One region of the Rhizobium sp. BR 250 genome, then DNA from elsewhere that is predicted to be linked to it. Evidence: riboswitches for the same ligand, from Rfam matches in the RefSeq annotation. Region 1 holds a riboswitch; each other region holds the start of a gene.
What was found. A riboswitch is a leader RNA that binds a small molecule or an ion and turns the genes downstream of it on or off. The one in region 1 is predicted to bind cobalamin.
Positions count from the first base shown of each region.

Region 2: another riboswitch for cobalamin. It lies ahead of bluB (5,6-dimethylbenzimidazole synthase); the one in region 1 lies ahead of QD336_RS03530 (CbtB domain-containing protein).
Region 3: another riboswitch for cobalamin. It lies ahead of metE (5-methyltetrahydropteroyltriglutamate--homocysteine S-methyltransferase); the one in region 1 lies ahead of QD336_RS03530 (CbtB domain-containing protein).

Region 1 covers NZ_JARWKW010000002.1:102,622-107,576, forward strand. Annotated here, with positions in the region: gene QD336_RS03510 (GNAT family N-acetyltransferase) at 1-436, shown strand, start outside; gene QD336_RS03515 (type 1 glutamine amidotransferase family protein) at 458-1,024, shown strand; gene QD336_RS03520 (hypothetical protein) at 1,202-1,516, opposite strand; gene QD336_RS03525 (CbtA family protein) at 1,521-2,231, opposite strand; gene QD336_RS03530 (CbtB domain-containing protein) at 2,243-2,425, opposite strand; cobalamin riboswitch at 2,587-2,827, opposite strand; gene QD336_RS03535 (c-type cytochrome) at 3,032-3,952, opposite strand; gene QD336_RS03540 (c-type cytochrome) at 4,035-4,469, opposite strand; gene QD336_RS03545 (LysE family translocator) at 4,589-4,955, opposite strand, start outside.
Region 2 covers NZ_JARWKW010000001.1:166,587-171,541, reverse strand. Annotated here, with positions in the region: gene QD336_RS00865 (DUF2865 domain-containing protein) at 58-1,173, shown strand; gene bluB (5,6-dimethylbenzimidazole synthase) at 1,373-2,089, opposite strand; cobalamin riboswitch at 2,185-2,368, opposite strand; gene QD336_RS00855 (TolB family protein) at 2,580-3,410, opposite strand; gene QD336_RS00850 (glyoxalase superfamily protein) at 3,595-3,972, shown strand; gene QD336_RS00845 (NAD+ synthase) at 4,063-4,955, opposite strand, start outside.
Region 3 covers NZ_JARWKW010000006.1:232,266-237,220, forward strand. Annotated here, with positions in the region: gene metE (5-methyltetrahydropteroyltriglutamate--homocysteine S-methyltransferase) at 66-2,414, opposite strand; cobalamin riboswitch at 2,512-2,724, opposite strand; gene QD336_RS12140 (ATP-binding cassette domain-containing protein) at 2,795-3,577, opposite strand; gene QD336_RS12145 (sugar ABC transporter permease) at 3,596-4,909, opposite strand.

The DNA.
Region 1 (4,955 bases):
CGGCGCGCGCAAGTCGGATTTGCCCGAACTCAACGAGATGATCACGCTGCTTGCCTCCTACCACGGCGATGCGGCGGCCATCACGCCCGCAAAGCTGGAACGCGACCTGTTCGGCCCCCTTCCCTGGGTGCATGGCCTTGTGGCCGAGGCCGATGGCGCGCTGATCGGCTACGCACTGCTTCTGCCGCTCTACAGGGCGCAGGAAGGCCGGCGCGGGCTGGAGCTGCACCATCTCTTCGTGCGTGACGGCCATCGTGGCCATGGCACCGGCCAGCATCTGGTGTCCCGCGCCCGCGATATCGCCAAGCGCCTTGGCTGCGACTATCTTTCCGTCAGCGCCACGACCGGCAATGTCGCGGCGCATCGTTTCTACGAAAACATGGATTTCGCACCGCGGCCGGTCACCGGCATGCGCTACATGCAGTCCATCGCCTGATTAAAACCGACGGAGACCACCATGACACGGATCGCCATTGCGCTGGCACAGGATTTTGCTGACTGGGAGCCGGCGCTGCTTGCTGCTGCAGCGCGCGGCTATCTCGGTGCCGAGATCATTCACGCCACACCTGATGGCAGGCCGGTGACCTCGATGGGCGGGCTGAAGGTGACGCCGGACACCTCCTATGACGCGCTCGATCCCGCTGATATCGATGCGCTCGTCATTCCCGGCGGTCTCAGCTGGGAAAAGGGAACGGCTGCCGATCTTGGCGGGCTGGTCAAGCGGTTTCGCGAGAAGGACCGGCTGGTCGCCGGTATCTGCGCGGCGGCAAGCGCGCTTGCGGGCACGGGTGTGCTGAACAATGTCGCCCATACCGGCAATGCACTGGCATCGCACAAGGCCTATCCGGCGTACAACGGTGAGGCGCTTTATCGCGACCAGCCGAAAGCGGTCAGCGATGGCGGCATCATCACGGCGGCCGGCAGCGCGCCGGTGAGTTTTGCGGTGGAAATTCTGAAAAGCCTCGGCCTCTTTGGTCCGGAAGCCGAGGCGGAACTTCAGGTTTTTGCGGCGGAGCATCGGTGAGGCGCATCCGCCTCAATGCTTTACAACCCTCCACTTCCCCGTCATTCCGGCCTTGAGCCGGAATCCAGCCAGCCCAAGTCCTTGGGCTGAAAAAGACTCTTCTCGCCGCCGCGCAGACGCGCGTCGACTGGATCCCGGCTCAAGGCCGGGATGACGGAGGTGGGAATATCGAGCCAGTCAAGACTGATCAAGCACCCGGCAAACGCGAGGCGCCGACGCATCGCCCTCACCCGCTATCGCCCGGCGAATATCGCGGCTGTTCAGATGCAGGCTGCGGCCGGCGGGTAAATTCGAGCGTTTTATCTTGCTGAGCGCCGCAGCGGTAAAGGCGGCCTCGTGATCATGAAAACAGGCGAGAGCCGCCTCGCGTCCCGGGGTTGCCCCGAGGATTGCCTTGAAGGCAAGCCGGTGCACGGCGCAGGGCGCGTCGTGACCGGGAACGGCAAAACGCAGCGCATCGAGTTCCTCACTCCATTCCGCTGCGTCCTGCATGGGCTTATGCCTGCTGGAAGCGCTTCAGGAAAAACGCGCTCAATGTGCCGAGCAACGCCCAGAAGACGAAGCTGGTGATGGTGGCGGCAACGATGAACTGACGCTCCAGCGGCAGCGGTGCCAGCGCATGTTCACCTTCCGGCGGCAAGGGCGCACCCACCACATGCGGCGCGACGATCAGCACCAGCGCCAGCACAATGGCCCAGGGTTCACGGCGGAAGGCGATGAGCGCAATGCCGCCCGCGGTTGCGGCAACGGTTGCGAGCCACCAGATCTGCCGTGCCTCAAGTGCGGCGGCCGGGCTTCCCGGCAGTTCCGGCGGCAGGCCGATCATCGGGGCCAGCATGACGGCGGCGAAGCCGGCGACGCCCCACAAAAGCCCTTCACGCCAGCCGGTATTGGTGCCGCGCAAGGAGATGAGGCCGGTCAGCACCAGCGCATAACCGATGGCGGTCAGCACATTGGCGGCAACCGTATAGGCGGTGCGCTCGAAACCATCGGCCGGGGCCCAGGCCTCGTCATTATGCTCATGGGCGGGAACGGCAGCGCCGGGCGCCGGCGCATCATGGCTATGCGGCGCTTCACCGGCGCTTTCATAGGTTTCCGCCTGCAGGATGAGCGGCGTGGTGCCGAAAGCCTGCATGGCAGACACGGCGAAACCGCCGAGAATGCCGACGAGAATGGCGGTAAAGACGATATTGCGAAAAGATGACATGCCGTTTCCCCTCAATGGCAGGGGAAGGCATTGGCATGGCGCGTGTCATGCGCGGCATTGTGAACGGCTTCCACATGGGAAAAGCCGACAAAACCGACGACGAACAGGCCAAGCACGATCGCCGTCAGCGATTGCGCGAAGCTGGCTGTTTTTGCAGACGCGGCTGAATTGGCCGTATTCTGGTTGATGGACATGGTGACCCCTCTCCGGCGCGACCCCGCGCCTTTGGACACGGCCGAACGGCACAAGCCGCAAGACCACATGCGATATACTTCACCACGGGGATACGAGACTGACACAGGGAGGCATTGATCCCGCCGCCCTGAAATTCCGCTCTTCCGGACACCCCGCCGGCATGGATATTTCCGTGATGGCAGGTCTCCTGGCTTGCGGGTCAAAACCTGAAACACCTTCCCGGTATCGCCCTCACCCTGCTCGGAAACTCCGGTTCCGGGCGAGATGGCTTGCCAGTGGCATTTCGTTTCAGGCTCTCCGCTCACAGTTGCGGGGGCAGCCACGAATGAGGATTTCTCCCTATCGTGTTCCCTTTTCACCTTCCGGAACGCCCGGAAGGAACCATCACAGGGTTGTTATCCGTCGGGTGCGGGCGGGAGTCAATGGCGGCAACACGTTTGATGTGCTCGCGGGGTTGCCATTGGGCCTATGTGCAGAGTTTTCCCGTCACCCCGGACTTGATCCGGGGTCCAGCGCGATCAAGTCCTTGATCGCAAGACACTCTTTTCACGGCGTAGACGCGCCGTGGCTGGATGCCGGATCAAGTCCGGCATGACGGCTGAGGGTTACCGCGCCGGAATGGCCTTCAGATAGGCGGCAATCGCATCGCGGTCTTCGGCTGTCAGATGCGCCATGTTCTGCTGCACCTTGACCATGGAGCCGCCGACGCTGTCGAATTCCGGGGTGAAGCCGGTTTCCAGATAGCTGGCAATATCGGCTTCGGCCCAGCTTCCGATGCTTTGCGAACCGGGCGTGATATCAGGAATGCGGCCTTCGCCTTCCGGATTGGGGCCGCCGGCCAGCCACTGATCCTTCACGAAACCACCAAGCGCATTGCGCGGCGTGTGGCATTCGCCGCAATGGCCCGGCCCTTCCACCAGATATTGGCCACGCAGCAATTCGGCATTGGCATTGGCAAGTTCGATGCGCGGCGGTGCGGCGGGATCGAAATAGAGGAATTTCCAGCCGCCCAGCGCCATGCGCAGGTTGAAGGGGAACGGCAGCTCGTGATCCGGCGCGTCGTTCTGGCTGGCCGGGAGGACCTTCAGATATCCGAAGAGATCGTTGATGTCCTTCTGCGTCATGCGGGCATAGGAGGCATAGGGAAAGGACGGATAAAGATGTTCGCCGTTCCTGCCCACACCGCGCGTCATGGCGTCACCAAATTCCGCCAGCGTCCAGCCACCGATGCCATGCTGCGGATCGGAGGAAATATTGGGGACATGGAAGGTGCCGAAGGGGCTTTTCAGCGCCTGCCCGCCCGAAAGCGTCAACAGCGCCTCGCCATTGGCGTCGGGTGCGGCATGACAGCTTGCGCAGCCGCCGGCCCAGAACAGCGTTTCGCCATTGGCCAGATCCGGCTCGCCAAGGCTGACCCAATGGCTGGGCGCCTGACGCTGGGGCGCGGTGACCCAGGCGAAAATACCGTAACCCGCAATGGCCGCGACCACGATGCCGCCCGCAAGTTTGGTCCAGATGGAAGACATGCCCCTCCCCATTCTCACCTGACCGGATCAGGCGTCTTTCGAGCTGAAAAAACGCCGCCGGGAAGCGGCGTTTTGAAAAGGATCACTTCTTCAGACGATAGGTCTGGTGGCAGGTGCCGCAATCGGCGCCGAGCGCCTTCATGGCGGTGGCAACGCCGGTCTGGTCGGTGGGCAGATTGGCGAGAACCAGATCCGCATCCGTGCCAAGCTTGGCGGCCTTGGCCTTGAAGTCCGCAAAGTTTTCCCAGATGGCGGGAGCGGCCGCGCTGCCGGTCTCGGTGCCGGCGGGGAACTGATCGGGGAAAGCCTTGGCATTGGTGCTGATGGTGGTCACGGCGGCCTTGACAGCGGCAGCGTCAAAGGGCTTCTCACCCTTGGATATGGCGGCGAGCGCACCCATGGAGCCGCCGATCTGCTTCATCAAGCCTTCACGTTTTTCGACTTCGCCGGCAGCATAGACAGCTCCGGCGCAAAGACAGCCGAACAGCATGGCCGCCGTGATGGTTTTCAGTTTCATGCACACTCTCCTTGATTCCGGCTGGGACACCGGGCGCTAGATGGAACGGCGCGAGGATGCCCTTTCCGGATGGCGAAAAGAAGTCACATTGCGGTGAATTCCATCGTGAAAACAGAAGTCTAGGAGAGGGCCTCCCACAGCGTGAGAAGTGCAGCGGCAATCAGCATGAAACCAGCCGCACGGCCGATGAAGATGGTGACGGCAGGCGAGGACACGAGCCATTGCCGGCTCCTGTCCGCCGTCAACGCCAATGCGCCATAAACGGTGAATTGCGTCACCGCCACCATCGCGCCCATCACCAGCCCCTGCATCCAGATCGGGCCATAGGCGGGTTTGAGGAATTGCGGATAGATCGCCATCATGAACAGATAGGCCTTCGGGTTGGAAAGGCAGGTCAGCACCGCCCGCCAGAATGCTTTTCTGACCGAGGCGCTCGCCTGCGCTTCGTCACCATTCACGACGATTGCGCTGCGCATCAGGCCGATG
Region 2 (4,955 bases), on a different contig from region 1:
ATTTCGTGAAGTATAACGCCCCTGCCACCGGCCGGGGACATCGAACGGATCGCACAATTGACCCGGCGCAGCCGCATCATCGGCCTCCTGCTTCCCCTTGTTTTCATGGCCCCGGCCGCCGCTTTTGCGGATCAGGTCTGCGATACGCTTTATGCGCAGTTGCGCGAGCCGCCGCGCGTCGTCGGCAACACGGCCGAGGTGCGGCGCTACGCCAATGCGCTCGCGCGCCAGAACATCGTGATCCGCAAGATCAGGAACGATCTGCGCGGTTATGGCTGTTCGTCAGGCAGCGTCACTGTTTATGGCAATCCCAATGCCGGCCTCTGCGCTGAAATCGGCGATGCGCTCGCCGAGGCGGAGAGCGAACGCGACGCCATCATCCGCGACCGCGACGATGCCATGGCAACCGCGCGCAGCGACAACGGCGACATCAGACGCCAGCGCATTCTCGCCGCCCTTGATGCCAATGGCTGCAGCCCCGCCCCGGAAACGAACGCGCAATTGCCGCCGGCGCCCGATGTAACGCGTTATCCCGATGCCTTCCGGCAAAATGGCAACGAACCGGGACAAGCGGGGCTTTCACCCTACCCCAACGCCGCCGCCGAGGGTGGGCTTCGCACACTGTGCGTGCGCACCTGCGACGGCTCGTTCTTCCCGATCGCCTCCAATGCCTCACCGCTCGATTTCCGCGCCCAGGCCGAACAATGCCAGAAAATGTGCCCGGGAACCGAGACGGAGCTTTATTTCCATTCCATGGCGGATCAGGAAACCGCCGACATGATCTCCGCCGAAACCGGCAAACCCTACAAGGACCTGCCGACCGCCTTCGCCTACCGCAATTCCTCAACGAAAGCGCCCGGCTGCGCCTGCAACATGGCGGCCTATCACGAAGACATGCAAAAGCAGGAAGACGCCGCCCGGCCGGAATCCGAAAAGCCCTATTCCAGCATCACCACCATTCCATCACCCCAAGGTGACAAGAGTGGCGACAAGCAGCAGAAACCCGCCGAACAGCAACAGGCCGCCAAGCCACCGGAACAGCCCGTGCCCGAGCGCGACTATGATCCGAACGACGCCAAGGTGCGCGTTATCGGCCCGAAATTCCTGCCGGACCAGACGGGCCGGATCGACCTGAAGAACCCGGCATTGAAGGGCATTCAGCCGCAGCAGTGACATATGTTTTGGATCCGGGCAGGTACCACTTGCTTCTTCTCCCAGCCGGGGAGAAGTCCGCGGCAGCGGGATGAGGTGACAAGGGTCGAGATATTCGGAGAGCGTGCCCCCTCATCCGACCCTTCGGGCCACCTTCTCCCCGGCGGGGAGAAGAAACAAGCGGCAAGGCTCCACGTCACTCACAGACCGTCTAACTCCCTTACCGCCCGCCCCAGCGGTTGCGAAACACCAGTTCCTCCAGCGGCACACGCTGGCGCCAGCCCTTCACCGCCAGTTCCGGCTCGGTATAGAGCTCATTGACCCGCCCAAGGCACAGCCAGGCGACGATCTCGATATGCTCGGGGATATCGAGAATGGCGCGAACATCGCTGTCATGGAAGATGCTGACCCAGCCGACGCCGATGCCTTCGGCGCGGGCGGCGAGCCAGAGGTTCTGGATGGCGCAGACGGTGGAATAGACATCCGTGCGCGGATTGTGGGTGCGGCCCAGCACCACCTTGCCACCGCGCGTGGGATCGCAGGTGACGCAGATGCTGAGCGGCGCCTTGCGGATGCCTTCGAGCTTCAGGCTGCGATAAAGCGCCTGCTTTTCCCCCGCAAACATCGCCGCCGCCTCCTCATTGGCGCGGCTGAAGGCCACCCATGCCGCCTGGCGCACGGCGCCATCGGTGACGAGGGTGAAGTTCCATGGCTGCATGAAACCGACGGAAGGTGCGGAATGCGCCGCCTTCAGGAGGCGCTCGACGAGATCATCCGGCAGCGGGTCCGGCAGGAACTGGTCGCGCACATCGCGCCGCGTCTCGATGGCGCGGTAGATCGCCTCGCGCTCCTCCCCGGAAAACGGGCGGACGGGCGAAAGTGCGTGACTAAATGGGTTAACGTCAGGCGACGTGGTTAGAGGCGGTTCGGTCGGCATCGTTTATCCCCAACAATGCGGGCGCGCCGGTGCCGAAACCATGCCGGTTTGCAGCGACGACGCACTTTTTCAGCAACCTGCCGCCGTCCGCGCGGTTCGGTCTATCCTGCCAGGCCGGTCTTCTGACTAAGCTTCATCCGCCCCTTTTCGCCTTCCCGAATTGCTTCAGTGGCATGAGAAAAAGAGCATCCGCCTCACAGCGTTGGGCACGTTCCGGTCTCTCACCGGATTCCCGATTCTCCCGCCGCAAGGGCGGGCACCTGACTGGTAAAGCTATGGGCAAAAAGGCTTGCGAACGCAAGTATCGCCAAGGCCGCGCGACAATATGACCGTGCTCCTCACCTCCGTCATTCCGGCCTTGAGCCGGAATCCAGCCGACGCGGCTCTCACGCAGCGGAGGGCATCCTTTCAGCCCAATGACTTGGGCTGGCTGGATACCGGACCAAGTCCAGCATGACGGGAGGGGGTACACCACCTCGTCAGAATCGCATCACCCCACCGGGAAATATCTGACATAAGCGAACTCATCCCCATCCGGTGACCAGTTGGGGGAGTTCATCGTGCCCTGCCCGCCAAAAAGCTCAAACAGCGTTTCGACATTGCCGCCATCCATATCCATCAGCCGCACCCGCACATCAAGATCGCGCGGATGGTCGAAGACATCACCGTCATAAGAAACGAACACCACCTTGTCACCCTTCGGAGACGGGTGCGGAAACCAGTCGCCATAGGCGCTGTCGGTGATGCGCTCGACGGCAGAGCCATCCACCCGCACCCGCCAGATCTGCATCAGCCCGGTGCGGCTGGAATTGAAATAGATCCACGCGCCATCCGGCGAATAATCCGGCCCGTCATTGCGGCCTTCACCATGGGTAAGGCGTGTTTCAACACCGCTGTCTATGTCCATGGAATAAATATCGAAAACCTGATCGCGAATGCCGCAATAGGCAAAACCTTTCCCGTTGGGAGACCAGCCATGCCAGTAGGAAGGAAGGTTCTTCGTCATCAATCGCGGCGCGCCGCCCGCCGAAGGCAGCAGATAGATGGCGCTTTTGCCGAATTCCACCTTGTCGGAAATGGCATAAAGCGAACCGTCGGGCGAAATACCGTGATCGTTGTTGCAGAGCGTGGCAAAGCCGGTATCGACCTTTTCCGGCGAAACATCACCGGCAAGGGACAGCCGATAAAGCAGCCCTTCGCTGTTCAGCAGCAGATATTTGCCATCCGGTGACCAGTTCGGCGCCTCAAACAGCTCAGCTGTCTGCCACACCACCCGCATCTTGCCGGTGCGGATGTTGAAGATTTCGATGGAGCTGCGCATTCTGCCTCCCGGGCTTGTCAATGTTCCGACCGGAACGGCGCAGACATTCCATTTGCATCCGCCGCCGCCGTGGCTATGATCCTAGGGCGGCAGGCACCGTCCTGCAAATTCAAACCGGAAAAAACGCCAGCGCCCCGGCACCGTCCGCACCGCTTGCCGTTTCTCCCAGACCCGAGGTTCCGCGATGAATACCATCGCCGATCACGGCATCCGCTTCGGGCGGATCGCCGCAATGCTTCCTGTCAGGAATATCGAAAAGGCCCATGATTTTTATGTCGGTGTGCTTGGTTTCGAAAAGACCTTCGAAAACGGCAATCCCGTCGGTTTCATGATCCTGAAACAGGGCAATGCCGAACTGCACCTGACATTGCAGCCGACGCATAAGGCAGCCCCCTTCAACGTGGCGCATATGCTGGTGAGCGATGTCAATGCGCTGCATGCGATTTGCAAGAGCCATGGGCTGCGTATCATCAAAGGGCTGCAGGACAAGGACTATGGCCTGAGGGCCTTTGTGTTTGAAGACCCTGATGGCAACCGTATCGATGTGGGGCAGGTCATTTGAGATGAGCGGGCGGCGCGGGGTTTTCTCCGCGCCGTCCGTTTAAACACGAAGGCTTATTGTGAACCGAGCGCCCGCCGAACCTACCCGCGATCACCGATCCCGGAACCGGTTGGTAATCGGATAACGCCGGTCCCGCCCAAAGTTCTTCTTGGTGATCTTCACACCCGGGGCCGATTGCCGGCGTTTGTATTCGGCCAGATAAAGCAGATGCTCCACCCGGTGCACCGTTGCCACATCATGGCCGCGTGCCAGAATTTCCTCGACCGACATTTCCTTCTCGACAAGGCATTCCAGAATATCGTCCAGCACCGGATAGGGCGGCAGCGAATCCTGATCGGTCTGGTTGGGACGCAATTCGGCCGACGGCGCCTTGGCGATGATGTTGGCGGGGATCACCTCGCCGGAAGGGCCGAGCGCCCCCGGCGGCACATGGGCGTTGCGCCAGCTGGAAATGGCATAGACCTGCATCTTGTAGAGGTCCTTGATGGGGTTGAAACCGCCATTCATGTCGCCGTAAAGCGTCGCATAACCCACCGACATTTCCGACTTGTTGCCGGTCGTCACCACCATCGAGCCGAATTTGTTCGAGACAGCCATGAGGATGGTGCCACGTGTGCGGCTCTGCAGGTTTTCTTCGGTAATGCCCTCTTCCGTTCCCTCGAAGAGATCGGAAAGCGCCGAGAGAAAACCTTCCACCGGCTCGGCAATCGGCACGATGTCATAACGGCAGCCAAGCGCCTTTGCGCAATCGGCCGCATCCTTCAGCGATTCTTCCGAGGTGTAGCGGTAGGGCAGCATGATGCAGCGCACCCGCTCCTCGCCCAGCGCGTCGACCGCCAATGCGGCACAGATCGCCGAATCGATGCCGCCGGAAAGGCCGAGAACCACGCTCTTGAAACCGTTCTTGTTGACGTAATCCCTAAAGCCCAGCATGCAGGCGCGGTAATCCGCCTCCTCACCTTCCGGAATTTTCGAGAAAGGCC
Region 3 (4,955 bases), on a different contig from region 1:
ATGCCCTCCCCCTTTTCTCGGCGAAAGCCATGACAGAGGCCCGGTTTTGCCGGGCCTCTGTCATATCAGGGCGCTGCGCGGCGAAGTTCGGCCGCCGCAGCGACCATATTGACCAGCGCCGGCCTGACCTCTTCCCATTTGCGGGTTTTCAGACCGCAATCCGGGTTGATCCAGAGCTGCCGATCGTCAAGCCTTTCCCGCGCCAAAGCCAGAAGATCGACCATTTCCGCGACTGCCGGCACGCGCGGCGAATGGATATCGTAAACGCCGGGGCCGATCTGGTTCGGATATTTGTAGGTCCGGAAGGCATCCAGCAGTTCCATCTTCGAACGCGAGGTCTCGATGGAGATCACGTCGGCATCCATCGCCGCAATCGCGTCGATGATCTGGTTGAATTCGGAATAGCACATGTGAGTGTGCACCTGCGTCCGGTCGCCCACGCCGCTGGAGCAAATGCGGAAGCAATCCACCGCCCAGCCGAGATAATCCTGCCAGTCCCTATGCCGAAGCGGCAGGCCTTCACGTAACGCCGCCTCATCGATCTGGATCATCTGCGCACCGGCTGCCTCGAGATCGTTGACCTCATCGCGGATGGCGAGCGCGATCTGCCGGCAGGTCAGACTTCTGGCGATATCGTCACGGACGAAGGACCAGTTGAGGATCGTCACCGGCCCGGTCAGCATGCCTTTAACGGGCTTTTCGGTGAGCGACTGGGAATAGTCCCACCAGCGAACCGTCATCGGCTTCGGACGCGACACATCGCCGAAGATGATCGGTGGGCGCACGTAACGCGAGCCGTAGCTCTGCACCCATGCATGTTGGGTGAAGGCGAAGCCGGAAAGCTGCTCGCCGAAATATTGCACCATGTCGTTACGCTCGAACTCGCCGTGGACGAGAACGTCGAGGCCGATTTCCTCCTGCCAGCGGATCGTCGCTTCGGTTTCCTTCCGCAGGAAGTTTTCATATTGCGCGTCGGTCAGGGCGCCCTTGGAATGCGCGGAGCGAGCTTTCCTCACCTCCGGCGTCTGCGGGAAAGAGCCGATGGTCGTCGTCGGGAAAAGCGGCAGGGCGATGGCCTGCGATTGCAGCTTCTGCCGCTCGGCAAAGGCGCTCGCCCGTTGCCTGTCGGCGGCGCCGATCGTCGCGATGCGTTTTTGAACGGTGGTATCCGTTACCTTTGGCGAGGATGCACGTGCGGCGACCGCCCGCGAGGCCGCTTCCAGTTCCGGCGCAACAGTGGCCCTGCCCTCACCCAAAGCCCGGCCGAGCGTGGCAAGCTCGCCGAGCTTCTGGGTGGCAAAAGACAGCCAGCTCTTCAGATCGGCATCGAGGCCGGTTTCCAGTTCGAGATCGACCGGAACATGCAGCAGCGAGCAGGACGGCGCGATTTGAAAGGCCGCCGCACCCCGTTCGGCAATGGCGGTTTCCAGCTTGCCGATGATCGCGGCGAGATCGGCACGCCAGATATTGCGGCCGTCAATGACGCCGAGCGACAGGACGCGGTTTGCGGGCAAGACCTTCAATGCGGCCTCCAACGCTTCGGGCGCGCGCACCAGATCGAGATGAAGACCCGCGACCGGAAGCGCCGCGACGGCCTGCAAATTATCCTCAAGACCGCCGAAATAGGTGGCGATGAGGATTTTGAGATCAGGCGCGGCCTTTGACAGAGCCTGATAAGCGACGGCAAGCGCATGGCGTTCGCCCTCTGAAAGATCCAGCACGGCCACCGGCTCGTCGATCTGCACCCAATCCGCCCCGGCGGCGCGGAGACGACGCAGCAGTTCTTCATAAACGGGCAGCAGCTTCGCCAGAAGATCGAGCGGCTTGAAGGCCGCCTCTCGCGCCTTGGCAAGCTTCAGAAACGTGACCGGGCCGAGGATGACGGGTCGTGTGTGAATGCCGAGCGCTTTAGCCTCGAGGAAATGGTCGACCGGTTTTTGCGAGGTAAGCACGAAATGCTGCTCCTCGGAAACCTCCGGCACCATGTAATGATAATTGGTGTCGAACCACTTGGTCATTTCCAGCGCCGGAACGCCCTGGCCATGATGCGCATGTCCTTCATGAACGTGGTCGCAGCCGGCATGGGCCTCGCTCTGACTTCCGCGCGCCATGGCGAAATAGGTCGACAGGGAGACATCTCCGCCCGTCCATCCGTAGATCGACGGAATGGCCCCCACCATCACGGCCGTGTCGAGCACGTGATCATAGAGGGAGAAATCATTGGAGGGGATAAGGCTGATCCCCTTTTCCCGCTGAAGCGCCCAGTTCTCGGCGCGCAGCCTGCCGGCGGTTTCGAGAAGGTCCGTTTCGGAAATCTTTCCGGACCAGAAGCCTTCAAGCGCGAACTTCAATTCACGATGACGGCCGATCCTCGGAAAACCGAGCGATGCGACTGGAATGGTCTTGTCTGGCATTGTCATACCCCATTTGGTTGGGGGGCATGGGTAAAGCGGACGCGTGCAGGCCCGGCCTTGCCGAACCATTGCGCAACCACCGGGACACCCCGCCCGTGGACGTTATTTTGTCCTGGCAGGTCTCCTGGCTCGCGGGTCGCCGCCTTTGCCCGTCTTCCCGGGGCTTTCACCCCAGTGACGTTGTGGACAAAGGCTCGCCGCTTACAGTTGCGGGGGCAGCTCCGGTCTTGCCGATCTTCGGCGCACCGGATTCCCTCTTAGCTCCGGGCTGAAACAATCACCCCGGAGAACCATGACACCCGCCATTCTCAACAGGGGTGTCACAATGTCAATAGACATAAAGAAATCTTTATATCTTTATTTGATTGAGACCAACGATCTCAGAATGTGACCGCGCCCGGTCCCGGCACCGCGCCCGATGGGACCTTGCCCAGAATGATCATGCCGAGAACCTCGTCCTTGGTCACATCCTGCGTGCGGGCATGGCCAACCACCTTGCCATTCTTCATCACGAAAACCCGGTCGGCCAGATCGAAGACATCGTGAATATCGTGGCTGATGAGGAAGATGCCGATGCCCTGCCGTTTCAGCTCCTTGACGAGATCGCCCACCTGCGCCGTTTCCTGCGGCCCGAGCGCTGCCGTCGGCTCGTCCATGATGAGGATGCGGGCATCGAACAGAATGGCGCGGGCGATGGCGACGGATTGCCGCTGGCCGCCCGAAAGCGCTTTCACCGGCTCCTTGAACCGCCGGAAATTGGGGTTGAGGCGGCCCATGACCTCACGCGCCGAGGCTTCCATGGCGACATCGTCCAGCGTTCCCCATTTCGTCTTCAGCTCGCGGCCAAGATAAAGATTGGCCGCCGCATCGACATTATCCGCCACGGCCAGCGTCTGGTAGATGGTCTCGATGCCGTATTTCTTGGCATCGCGGGGATTGCGGATATCGGCATCCTCGCCATTGATGAGGATATCGCCGCCATCGCGCCGGTAAGCGCCGGAAAGTATCTTGATGAGCGTCGATTTGCCGGCGCCATTATGGCCGAGAAGGGCAACCACCTCACCGGGGAAAAGATCGACAGAGGCGTTTTCCACCGCGTGGATGCCGCCGAAGGAAATGGAAATATTGCGCATTTCCACGAGGGGCGTGACTTGGTCCGTCATAGGAGTTCTCCTCGGTTCTTACTTGGCGCGGGCGCGGTAGATGGTGTCGAGCCAGACGGCGACGACCAGGACCACACCGACGACGATGCGCTGGAAGGGTGTATCGATACCCACCAGCACCATGCCGGATTGCAGCGACTGCATCACGAGCGCACCGAGCATTGCGCCCGCTACGGTTCCGACACCGCCGGCGAGCGAGGTGCCGCCGATGACGGCCGCCGCGATGGTGTAAAGTTCGTCCAACTCACCCTGGGCATTGGTGGCGGCGTTGAGGCGGGCGGTCGAAATCGCCGCGGCGATGGCGCACAGAACGCCCATCAGCGTGAAGATCTTCACCGTGACCCAGCGGGTCTTGATACCGGCCAGTTCCGCCGCTTCCGGATTGCCACCGATGGCGAAGACATAACGTCCGAAGCGCAGCCTTGTCGCGATGAAGGTCATGACCGCGCCGACCGCGAGCGCCATGAGCACCGGAATGGCGATGCCATGCGCGATGAACAATCCGCCTTCCGGCCAGGCAATGCCATTGGCGTCGGCATAGTTGCGGGCAATGTTCACCGGCCAGGGATAGCTGTTGACCACGGCCACGAAACCGACGACGACGAGGCAGCCGAGCGCCACCAGAAAATATTCCGCCCAGACGGGCCGCAGCGGAAAGCCGAAACGGCGGCGCTGGCGGCGGGAATTCAGGATTGCCGCAACGATGGCGACGCAGGCAATGGCGGCCGCGATCCAGCTCCATGTCGCGCCAATCGAGCCGCTGGTACCGCCGCCCATCAGGCGGAAGGTGGAATCCATCGGCGCCACGGTGCGACCGCTGGTGATGAACCAGGTGCCACCGCGCCAGACCAGAAGCCCGCCGAGCGTGACGATGAAGGATGGCACATTCAGGAAGGCGACGATCGAGCCCTGCAGCATACCGATCGCGCCACCGACGAGAATACCGACCAGAAGCGTGACGATCCATGTAGCCCAATGTTCGAAGCCCAGGATCTGCGGCAGGATTTCTGCCTGCATGACGCCCATGATCATGCCGGAAAAACCGAGGATCGACCCGACCGACAGATCGATATTGCGGGTGACTATGACGAGCACCATGCCCGTCGCCATGACTGCCACGGAAGCGGTCTGCACGGAAAGGTTCCAGAGATTTCGCGGCGTCAGGAAGAGGCCGCCGGACAGGATATGAAATCCGATCCAGATCAGAAGAAGCGCGCCGACCATGCCGAGAAGGCGGGTATCCAGCTCAGTAGCGCTGATGAAACGCGTAATCGAGCCTGTCTTTTCCGTCTTGGCGGGCGCTGTGGAATTGGATTGGGTCATGTCGGCCATGAACTGCCGGTGCTCCTCACATCTTGGATCGTTTTGGCTTTTCTTC